2 regions of the Paenibacillus sp. UMB7766-LJ446 genome follow, and region 1 is predicted to be linked to the other one. Evidence: riboswitches for the same ligand, from Rfam matches in the RefSeq annotation. Region 1 holds a riboswitch; the other holds the start of a gene.
The links. A riboswitch is a leader RNA that binds a small molecule or an ion and turns the genes downstream of it on or off. The one in region 1 is predicted to bind FMN.

Region 1 (6,019 bases):
GACAACCCGATGATCAGATCCATTAAGGCTTCCATCTCAACATAATCTCCGGCACTGGATTCGGGGGCAATAACATCAATCTTTCCCTCACCGTCTACAACAGAATTCATAAACAGGTTGAAAGGATAATGTTGATCCGGGGGGACGATGCCGAACGGTTCCAGGGCCGTATTCAAATTGTGATAACAACTGGGATGATCTTTTTTATCATATAAGACCTCATACATTTCCGGACGACAGGCCGAGTTGAAAAAATCATGAATACCTACAGTTTCTTGAACAATGGAAATGAGAGGTTCATACCGGTTAGAATACAGACATTGACCCGGTTTAATCCTGTATGTGCGTAGCACATCGAGTGTTACGCCGGGATCAAGCCGATTATTGATATTTTGCGCATCATAAGCAACAAAATCAACCACCTGCTGTCCCTCCAAATCGGTTATACGAATCCGTGACCCTTTTTTTACTCTAAGAGCATAGCCTGTTTTGGCAGGAATATGAATGGACTGCTTATAGAACCCCTTAGAATTCATCCGTATTTCCTCCGATGTTTTAAACTCAGTATGCGGAAATGACGTTCATTTCATGCGCTTTATGAGTGATGTAGCCGATGATTCTAAAGGGTATGAGTATCTTGAATTTGGTGCAAAAATGTAAAAACTAAATTTTATACTGGAAACATTGGATTACCTTTCATTCCGACCCAAAGTTCGGATGACTCCAGCTGGCCAGCCAGATGAAGTAACCAATCTTCACGGCCTTTTGTTGCCATAATTTGTACACCCATGGGCAGCCCTTCAGGAGTCAGATGCACTGGAACACTCATGGCTGGTTGACCCGTCAAATTTGCGAGCTGTGTGAAAGGGGTGTACGTGAGACTTGGTTCAAACATCTCGTAAATCAACTGCTGCTGCTGGCTCTTGTCCAAATCGCTAATACGCATCAGATACTGAATCTGTTCATCATGAGGCGTCAATTCTCCGATCTTGGGTGCTGGAAAAGCATTGACGGGTGTGACATAAAAATCATACCGTTCAAACAAGGTGGACATTTGGGCTGCGGCAACATCCCACTCCGCCAGACTATGCACGAATTCGGCAGCGGATACTTTTTTGCCGGCTTCAGCCAGAACCCAGGACTCGATCTCCATATCATCCGATGTTAATACTCTGCCCATTGAACGTTCCATGGAAGAAATCATCGCTGCCATTTCGCCGCTGTTCATCATGTAATAGTTCTCCATCAGTTTGACACCATTCACCGGACTCAGTTTTTCTTCAACTTCGTGACCTTGTTCTTCCAGCCAGCGAACCGTCTTATATACCGCTTCTTTGGCTTCATCACTCACAGGTGTACCTACAGGTGAAGCTGTCGTGTAAGCGACTTTCAGTTTGCGTTGATGAGGATAGTTCATATCAGCCAGATAGCTTCCCGGAAAGAGGGGAGCATGAAATGCCGCCTCGGGTTGAATGACTTGCAGTGTATCCAGCAAAGCAGCGCTGTCGCGAACAGAGCGGGATAGGGCAAAATCAATCGATGCACCCTGCCACTGACGACCGACCCCCGGCCCTACGGGTGTACGTCCACGTGTAGGCTTGAGTCCGAACAATCCGCTGAATGAAGCAGGGATTCGGATTGAACCGCCGCCATCACTGGCTCCCGCAAGCGGTACAATACCCGAGGCTACTGCGGCAGCAGCACCTCCACTTGAACCACCTGGCGAGTGATTGGTATTCCATGGATTACGACTTGAGCCGTGAAGACGGGGCTCGGTAATATTTTTCAAACCGAATTCCGGCGTGTTGGTATGACCAATGATAATGAATCCTGCATCACGCAGGCGGGAAACGAAGTTGGAATTCCGTTGTGCACGATGCTCACGGAGAAGACGTGAACCCGAGGTGAGAATTTCACCCTCCATGGATTGGGATATATCTTTTAAGAGCAAGGGCACGCCCGCAAAGGGCTGTTCTCCCGGGCGAACCATCCCCGCTTCCTGACGTGCACGTGTTTCATATGTACGAATAACCGCGTTAAGCTGCGGATTCACTTCTTCCAAGCGGGCATACGCCGCTTCCAGCAATTCGACCGGAGATATCTCACGGGCGCGAACCAATTCAGCCAAACCTATGGCATCGTAGGATGTATACGAAAATGATGAAGATGGAGACATGATGATCGTTCCTCTCTAAATTGACTTGATCTACTATTCCATATGTCATCGTACCACCGGAATAGTGAAAAGACAAAAGGCACCGTACATCTCAATGGATGTGCAGTGCCTTGACTAATTATATTGTAAGAAGTTCAATCAATTCGTACGAATCTTGGGTGCTGCGTCAGCCGGACTCGCTGAGCGTTCCTGTTGTTTGGAGATAGCGAACAAGGCAATCCAGATGAGGATGAATCCAACCAGCTGCTCCCATGTAATTAGCGTACGGAATGCAATCCAGTTTACCAGCACACCAGCCATCGGGAAGCTCAGTTCCGCAAGCGTGGCAACAGAAGCTTTGGTAGAAGAGAGGCCTTTGTAATATAACAGAAGACTCAGTAACCCCGGCAGCAATGCCTGGCCTAGAATATTGAGTGCCACAGCCGCCTGCTCACCTGTACCGGAAGGGAATGTCCAGGCAGCACCTTCGTTCCACGTCATAAAGATCAGCAGTGGCAAGGCGACGACAAAGCGCAGGGAGGTGACCGTTTCATAACGGGTTTGCCCCAGCATAAGCCGCCCCATAACGGTTGAACCGCCCCACAATGCAGCGGCTCCCAGCGATAACAGACTGCCAGCATGAACCCAGTTGTCCCAGTTCCCAAGAGGAAGGGTAAATCCGAACGTAAGCAGGTACGTTCCTGCAAGTGCTATGACAAATAGTCCACCGAAGCGGCGTGGCAATGTTTCTTTTAAGAGTAACTTAGCCAGAACAATCGCAAATAACGGCTGCATCTTTTGCAATAACAAGACGGTATTGGGATCGTTATGTGTAAGCGCAAGAGTAAATAATACCGTAGCGAGTGCCGATCCTCCCCAGGAGATAAAGATTACGGCAATCCAGTGACGTGCGCGCAGGTTTTTCAGATCAGCACGGAACTTCCACAGGACGGGAATCGCCACAAGGCTGACAATAATATGTTCCACCAGCACAATCTGAGTGGAGGTCATCGTTTTGAGCAAAATAATACGAAACAGTGGATCTACACCCCACAGGGCGGCGCCGAGTACGACGAGCCAAAATCCGGTATTGCTTCGTTCCTTACGGTAAACGGTTGATGCAGGTTGGGTCTTTTCCATATTCAGGACTCCTTCGTCAGAACACGGAATCTTCAGTTGGCAAAATCGACAAAAGCCCCCGTTTTGGTATACACCAAATAAACGGGGGCTCAATCATTGACATGTCATACGGAAAGAAGCCTATCCGTAAAGGCATGCCAATGTGTTGATCTTCTCTCATCCGGACTGTACCGTCGGCCTTGGAGTCACACCAAGTCAGTCGCTGAATGACCTAAGTTGAGTCAAACAGCGAGTCGCGGGCTGGTTCCGAAGAACATCACCGCCGGTTGGGAATTGCACCCTACCCCGAAGATCCTATTCAATTATAAGTGTGTTGAACAAGTTGTAACATTAATAAGTTCATCTTATTCCTGTAAGCGCTAGCAGTTCAAGTGTTTTTTTAGAATATGATATTCCAGCTTCCTTGTTGTCTGCGTAGTAATACAATCTGACCTGCATGATAGGCATCGTGAAGTATCCAGCGGGCAAGTTCATGTGACCATTTTTCATTCGTATCCATGTAAGGGGCTTCGAGGTCTGAATCCTCTAATGAAGCGAGCTGATCACGAAGCTGCTCGGCTAATTGTGTTGTATTTTGCATAAGCGTACTCCAGCCAGCGGTGTCGGAAGGGTCTCCGGAGTCTCCGAAGGTAGATTCATTGTTTTCGGCAGGTGTACCGGAGGGAGGTGTGCCCTGAATGCGACTCAACAAACGAAAATTGTAATAATACATATGGTTAACCAACTGCCAGATGCTTAATCCACCGGTTGATGGAACCCAGGCTGCCAGTTCGGCAGTCAGTCCATCGAGCGCCTTGGATAAAGGCACAATCCAATTACATTGGTCCCAGGTGTCATCTTTCTGAATGAGCAATAGTTCTGTTGCTGAGGTAGTCATTGATTTTTTCCTCCCTAAGATGAATTCATGGTAACTAGCTAAAGCGCTTAAAAGTGGTTACAATTAATATAACCCAAACTTGAATGAATGTAACTATCTTTTTAATTTTAAATGGTTACATTTTAGCGGAGGTACTATGGATAGACTATGGACTGATTTTGTGAACAGTGATTATCATGACTGGCGTGGCGGAGATCGTTCGGAGGACAGGCTTGGCAAAATCGAATGGCAGGAAGCATTCATTAAACAATGGCAACTGAACGCGCCTATACCTGCTTCTTCCGAAGAAGAGAGGGCTTTGAGAAGCTTCAGAGGCGAATTGCAGGCTCTTGCAACTCGTTTAGCTGCCGGAAACCCATTATCGGACAAGGATCGGGAATGGCTTAACGCCATGATGGGAGAAGGTCAGGTTACCAGAAGGCTGTACTCTGGAGACGAGGGACTAAAACTTTTGCTGGTTCCCGTAAAATTTCATTGGCAGCAGGTTATGGCGGAGGTCGCAGCTGATTTTGCCGTCACAGTGGTTGAAGGGGATGCAGGAAGGATTCGGATCTGTGATAATTCGGACTGCCGATGGTTTTTTTATGATGATACGCGTAGTCGGACCCAGAGATATTGTGATGACAAGATGTGCGGTAACCTGATGAAAGTTAGAAGATTTCGGGCAAAACGGAAGGTGGATCAGCAGAAAGAGTAAGGCGTATGTACAGAGTGTGTCATTTGCTGAACTTTGCGGAAGACAGGGAATTATTCGAAGGGAGTTCTTTAAATTCAAAATTGCATGTTTCCATTTACTGCTATATAATATATATGTACTTAAAATAATTTAGTGGATTATTCAGTTAGTCATTCAGTCAGTCAGAGATCAACATCCGGGATTCAAGCGTATATCCAACAAAAAACAATGATTGGAGATGTGTCTTGTGGGGACAAGTTATCTACTGAAAAACGGTTGTGTATTGTCTATGGATTCGTCGGTAGGTCAGTATAAAAGGGCAGATGTTCTAATTGAGGATTCTCTTATTACTGCCATCCAGCCCGATCTGAGTTGTATGGAAGCGGAAGTGATAGATGCATCGGAGATGATCATACTTCCCGGACTTGTTGATACACACCGGCATATGTGGGAGTCGCTCGTAAAAACAGCGGGAACCAACTGGTCATTGCCGGTCTATCTGCAAAACCTCTACTATGGGGCAATGGGAAGCAAACTCCGCCCACAAGACGGCTATATCGCCAATTTGTTGGGTTCTTTGGAAGCGCTTAATGCAGGCGTAACCACGGTGCTTGACTGGAGTATGCCGTATTCAACAGAGCACACGGATGAACTGATTCACGGACTTCAGGATGCAGGTATTCGGGCGGTTTTCGCTCATGGCGTACCCGGTGAGACACCCTACTGGAACAGAGAGAGCCACCTAACCTATTCGAATGATGTGAGAAGGGTCAAGGAACAGTATTTCTCTTCACGGGATCAGTTACTGACGTTCGGTCTTGCCATTCGTGGTCCGGAGTTCAGCCATTGGGATACCACGGTGAAGGAAATTCAGCTTGCCCAAGAGCTGGATGCTATATGTTCGATGCATGTTGGCTTTGGAAGCTGGGGATCTGTAGATCGTTCGATAAGTAAAATGTATGAAGCTGGTTTACTGAGTCCGGGTCTGAACGTTGTACACGGAAATACGATGGATACGGATGAGTATAAAATGCTGGCCGATAGCGGTGCCTCACTGTCCGTCACACCGGAAGTGGAAATGATGATGGGGCATGGGTATCCGGCAACGGGTTACTTTCTTGAAAATGGAGGAACGCCAACGCTTGGTGTAGATGTTGTAACATCAACGGGT
Region 2 (6,019 bases), on a different contig from region 1:
TCTCCTGCAGATCCGGAAGTCTGGCCATCGTGCCATCTTCCTTGATCACTTCACAAATTACACCAGCCGGATAGGAACCACACATAATGGCGAGATCTACAGCCGCTTCAGTATGTCCGGCGCGCCGCAGTACACCGCCATCTTTAGCGATGAGTGGGAACATGTGGCCCGGCTTGCGGAAATCTCCACTTTTCGCTTCGGGATCAATCAGACCTTTCACGGTAATGGAGCGTTCATGAGCCGAGATGCCCGTTGTGGTGTCTTTATGGTCTACAGAGACGGTGAAAGCTGTCCCATGAAAATCTGTATTTTGCTGAACCATGGGTTTCAGGTTGAGTTCGTCAGCACGTTGCTGCGTAATGGGAACACACACCAGACCTCTGCCTTCTGTAATCATGAAATTGATCACTTCAGGTGTAGCCTTTTCGGCCAAAGCGATAAAGTCGCCTTCATTCTCCCGATCTTCATCATCCACCACGATGACGGGTTTTCCCCGCATGAGATCGTAGATAGCTTCCTCTATAGAATTCAGAATGGACTGCTCTGACATAGGTCCCCCTCCAGTTTCCATTTCAATATATTTGTATTTGTATTTGTATTGAACGGATGAATTAAGCAAATCCGTGATTAGCGAGAAAATCCTCACTGATACTTCGCGGCTTACCTGCACCGTTCTCCTGATGTCCCTTACCATAGTGGAGCAGATGATCCACATATTTACCCAGAATATCACACTCGATATTGATGGTATCGCCTGTCTTTTTGACATTTAATACGGTCTCACCAATCGTATGTGGAATAATGGATACTGTGAATGCAGTCTGTGAAGTTTGCACAACCGTTAGACTGATTCCATCCAGGGTTACAGACCCCTTGGGTATTAAATATTTAAACAACTGCGTATCATCAGGTTTGATCTCGAAAACAATCGCATTCTGGTCACGAGTAATGCTGCCAATGACTCCGGTACCATCGACATGGCCCTGAACGATATGCCCGCCAAAACGACCACCTGAGAGCATGGCTCGCTCCAAATTGACTTTGCTGCCGGATTGCAATTGACTGAGATTGGTATGTCGATATGTTTCAGGCATCACATCGGCAGTAAAACCATCACCCTCCAGGGTTGTCGCAGTTAAGCATACCCCGTTTACAGCTACGCTATCACCAATCTTCAAGTCGTTCATGATGGCGGAAGCTCCGATATTCAGGACCATCGCTTCGCCTTTCCGACCAATGCGCCGGATCTGACCGACTTCTTCCACCAAACCGGTAAACATGCTGCCGCCTCCTTTATTTATTTCGTTATAACAAGCTCATTTATTCAGGCCAAACCGGAATTCCGCCAATGCTAATATTATCTCCAACTTGCTCAATTTCCAGCTGATGTAATTGAATCGCCTGGCTCATGCGCTCAACTCCCTCGAAGCGGAAACTGCCTGGCGTATCGTATCCTCCGACAATTTTCGGAGCAATGAACATAAGCAGTCGGTCTACCAATCGCGCTTCCAGCATGGCCCCATTCAATGTGCCCCCGCCTTCAAGCAGAATCGATCCGATCTCACGCTCACCGAGCTTGCTGAGTGCATTTAGTAGATCTACACGTGGTCCAGGACCACAGCGGATAATTTCCACACCGTAGGCTTCCAGTCGCTCAGCCGCTTCAGGACTTGCCTCATCCGTTGTAAGCACCCATGTCGGTACAAGTCCATCCTTGACCATTTTAGAGCCTACAGGCAGACGCAGCTTGGAATCTACTACGATTCGCACCGGGCTGATGCCTTCCACTTGCAATCTTGTCGTGAGCTCCGGATTGTCTGCAATCACGGTTTCTACACCAACCATAATGCCCTGATGTCGATGACGAAGGGCATGCACGATCTCCCGAGCCGACTCGTTGGAGATCCATTTGCTGTCCCCGCTACGAGTTGCAATTTTGCCATCCAGTGTAGAGGCAGTCTTTAAAGTCACAAAGGGGAGACCTGTTGTAATGTATTTAATGAATTTCTCATTCATGCGTCTGCCGCGCTCACGCAGTACACCAACTTCGACTTCAATCCCTTGTTGACGCAGCATGCTGATGCCTCTGCCGGATACTTGCGGATTCGGATCTTCGCAGCATACGACGACACGTTTCACTTTTTCATGAATAAGGCGTTCGCTGCATGGTGGAGTCTTGCCGTAATGACTACAAGGTTCGAGTGTAACGTACACTGTACTGCCTTCTGCATCATTGCCCGCCATGTTCAATGCATGAACCTCTGCATGGCCCGTCCCCCGTTTGAGATGACTTCCGAGGCCCACGATACGTCCTTCTTTTACAACGACACAACCTACTACCGGATTGATTCCGGTCTGTCCTTGTGCCCGTTCTGCCATATCCAGTGCCAACGCCATATAAAATTCATCATTAATCATTTCCAAGTCCGTTCACCCCACGGTTAAAATCTCAGTTATAGACCTCCCTTCCAACAGAGAGGCATGTTCCATATCCAATAAAAAATCCCCGTCGAACAAACCGTTCGATGGGGATGATGAGAGACATGTGTCACCAGCAGTAGTATGGATACAGGCCAACAACACTTCGCCCAAAGCTTCATTTCAGGCAAGTGAAAGCAGACACATACCTTAATGAACTTCAATTACAGGTAAAGAGCTTCTATGATGTGGCATATGTATGAAGATTGCCGGAATTAACCGGATTTCTCCCTGCACAGGAAATGAATTCGTCACAAACTGTACAGCAACACTACTGCGGAATGCGGCCCATTAGGACAGCACCCTCTCCTTCTCCCATCCAGACTATACTGTCGGTTCTGGAATTACACCAGATCAGCCATCTGCCACAGGCAGACGGGTCACGGACTTTGCATCAATGCTGGATAGATATCCTCACATACTGCATCACCGCCGGTAGGGAATTACACCCTGCCCTGAAGGATTCGTTGCGTTATTAATTGGATGTTAGCACTTTAACGCCAAAAAATCAATTGTTTTTTGTTCCTTTTTGTCACATACTAACTTTTAATAAGCTTAAGTGTAAATAAAAACCGCTTCGCTAATTGCGAAACGGTTTGTGTAAGATCTTATGGATTAAGCTTCTACAACTTCAACAGTTTCCATTTTGTCGCGACCTTCGAAAGCGTCTACGAACTCCATACCTTTGGTTACTTTACCAAATACAGTATGTTGTCCATCCAAATGTGGTTGCGGTTGGTAGCAGATGTAGAACTGGCTTCCGCCTGTGTTACGGCCTGCATGTGCCATAGCCAATGTTCCGCGCTCATGTTTGTTCGGGTTGATTTCACAGTTGATTGTGTAACCTGGACCGCCTGCACCGCTACCGTTAGGGCAGCCGCCTTGAGCTACAAAGCCCGGAATAACACGGTGGAATACAAGACCGTTGTAGAAACCGGAGTTAGCCAGTTTCTCAAAGTTTGCCACTGTGTTTGGAGCTTCTTGATCGAACAGATCGATTACAACTTCTCCGCCGTTTGCCATTTTGATTTTCGCTTGTTTCGCCATATGTAAATGACTCCTTTCGTATTGACCATCGTTAATGGTGCCAGAACGCATGACCCTGGGCCAAGCTTTATAGCACTTTTCTTAGTGTACACCGAAATGGGATTGATCGCAAAATAATCAGCAAGATTTTTTCGAAATCCTGGCCTAAAGACGCAAAAGAAGACAAAAAAGGATTGTCCTTTTTTGTCTTCTTCATATAATGCTCCGCTATTTACACTTCAATTAACGGATAACTGGCTGTTTGGCAATGCGCTCAGGTACCAGATCATTCTGAATGATGTCCTGATACGTCTCACGGCGTACGACAACATCCCCTTGACCATCTTTGACAAACACCACTGCCGGACGACGGATCCGGTTATAGTTGCTGGCCATGGAGTAGTTATACGCGCCTGTGCAAGCTACTGCGAGCAAATCTCCGCTTTGCACTTTAGGCAGGTCCAGATCCCAGATCAACATATCGCCGCTCTCACAGCATTTACCTGCAACAGATACGGTCTCCTGGGCAGCTTCATGTGCACGGTTAGCCAATACAGCTTCATATTTGGACTCATACAGTGCTGGACGTGGATTATCGGTCATCCCACCATCCACTGCCACGTATTTACGAACCCCCGGAATATCTTTGCTCGTTCCAACGGTGTAAAGCGTTGTTCCAGCTTCACCCACGATACTGCGGCCTGGTTCAACCCAGATCTCAGGCACAGCATAGCCGATTTGGGCAAAATGATTTTTCACTGCATCCGTGATGGCTTTCACGTACTGTGAAACTTCAAGTGGCGTATCTCCATCGATATAACGGATACCGAAGCCACCGCCCAGGTTAACCACTTTGAAAGCAACGTTAAGGCGCTCATACACATCTGCTGCAAACTCTGCAACGCGCTGAACAGCCATTTGGAAGCCTTCAACCTCAAAAATTTGCGATCCGATGTGTGAATGCACCCCGAGCAATACCAGATTAGACTGCTTGGAAGCCAATTCAATAGCTTCAAATGCCGTTCCGTTTCCGATATCGAATCCAAATTTGGAATCCGTTTGTCCTGTCGAGATATATTCATGCGTGTGCGCTTCAACACCAGGCGTCACACGCAGTAAGATGTTCACCTTGCGATTTTTGTCTGCGGCTACAGCTTGCAGCAAGTGCAGTTCATTGAAGTTATCCACAACGAAGCAGCCAATCTCTGCATCAAGCGCCATTTCGATCTCTTCCAGCGTTTTGTTGTTACCGTGGAAGTGAATGCGCTCAGCCGGGAAGCCAGCTTGCAATGCCGTAAACAATTCCCCATCGGATACGACATCCAGGGAAAGTCCTTCTTCCGCAGCAAGAGCACACATTGCCATTACGCAGAATGCTTTACTTGCATAAGCCACCTGGAAGCCCAGGCCTGAAGCTCGGAATGCTTCCATGTACTCTCTGCAGCGCTCGCGAACCAATTGCTCGTCCACAACATACAGGGGAGTTCCAAATTGTTCTTTCAGGTCAGTTGCATCGACTCCGCCAATTTCCAGATGCCCCTGTGCATTTATTTTACTTGTACCATGTAAATACATATTCTGCATTCCTCACTTTTTTATATACTGGAACAGCTGTTATTCCAATGATTTTACACCAGTATATCAAATTAGAAAATGAGAAGAATGGATTTTTCGGCTGATCATTTGTGTTTTTTACTTTTTTCCAGTTTCCCGTCTGGATCATCGTCCATTTTGGTATTGTCACGCGTTTTATTGATTGAAGGACGTTTTTTATTCTCCAATAGCGGTAAACGGAACAAAAAGTTACCCAAAGCCTTTGCATTAAACGGTATGAACGGCCAGAGATACGAAGAGTTGTACGAGCGATGCAAGGTGAGAGCTACGATAATAAACGTCGTCCCGACAACGAATCCAGGAACCTTGAAGATCGCCACAGCCACTAACAAGAACAACCTGACCAACCGATTCGCCAAACCAAGCTCATAACTGGGGGTTGCAAACATGCCGATCGCGGCGATAGCCATATACAGTACAACTTCATTCACAAAATAACCCGTTTTCACAGCGATATCCCCGACCAAAATGGCCGCAATCAAACCCATGGCCGAAGCGAGTGGCGTAGGGGTATGTACTGCTGCCATCCGTAATAAATCCACCCCGAATTCAATAAGCAGGAACTGCAAAATCAGCGGCAATTTTGCATTCTCGTGAGGACCGATGAACTCCATTCCTGTTGGTTTGATGGCAGGGTCAATAACCATCAACAACCATAACGGCAGCAGGAAAAGCGAAATCAGAATACCTCCAAATCGTACCCAGCGCAGATAGGTTCCCATAAACGCTGTCTGTCTGTTCTCTTCCGCATGCTCGCATAAGTCAAAAAAAGTCGTCGGCAGAATCATCACACTGGGTGATGTATCTACAAAAATAACAACCCGTCCGTCAATCAGATGGGAAGCCGTCACATCCGGTCTTTCCGAATAGCGAACTAACGGATACGGGTGCCATCCCTTGT

Region 2: another riboswitch for FMN. It lies ahead of ribD (bifunctional diaminohydroxyphosphoribosylaminopyrimidine deaminase/5-amino-6-(5-phosphoribosylamino)uracil reductase RibD); the one in region 1 lies ahead of QP794_RS08200 (DMT family transporter).

The regions. Positions count from the first base shown of each region.
Region 1 is NZ_JASOYM010000002.1:767,441-773,459, reverse strand. It holds gene QP794_RS08210 (DUF1989 domain-containing protein) at 1-536, opposite strand, end outside; gene QP794_RS08205 (amidase) at 671-2,176, opposite strand; gene QP794_RS08200 (DMT family transporter) at 2,315-3,295, opposite strand; FMN riboswitch at 3,440-3,592, opposite strand; gene QP794_RS08195 (DinB family protein) at 3,675-4,172, opposite strand; gene QP794_RS08190 (CGNR zinc finger domain-containing protein) at 4,309-4,869, shown strand; gene QP794_RS08185 (amidohydrolase family protein) at 5,096-6,019, shown strand, end outside.
Region 2 is NZ_JASOYM010000008.1:263,138-269,156, reverse strand. It holds gene QP794_RS20665 (bifunctional 3,4-dihydroxy-2-butanone-4-phosphate synthase/GTP cyclohydrolase II) at 1-550, opposite strand, end outside; gene ribE (riboflavin synthase) at 612-1,280, opposite strand; gene ribD (bifunctional diaminohydroxyphosphoribosylaminopyrimidine deaminase/5-amino-6-(5-phosphoribosylamino)uracil reductase RibD) at 1,321-2,424, opposite strand; FMN riboswitch at 2,782-2,945, opposite strand; gene QP794_RS20650 (peptidylprolyl isomerase) at 3,094-3,525, opposite strand; gene lysA (diaminopimelate decarboxylase) at 3,748-5,079, opposite strand; gene QP794_RS20640 (spore germination protein) at 5,184-6,019, opposite strand, start outside.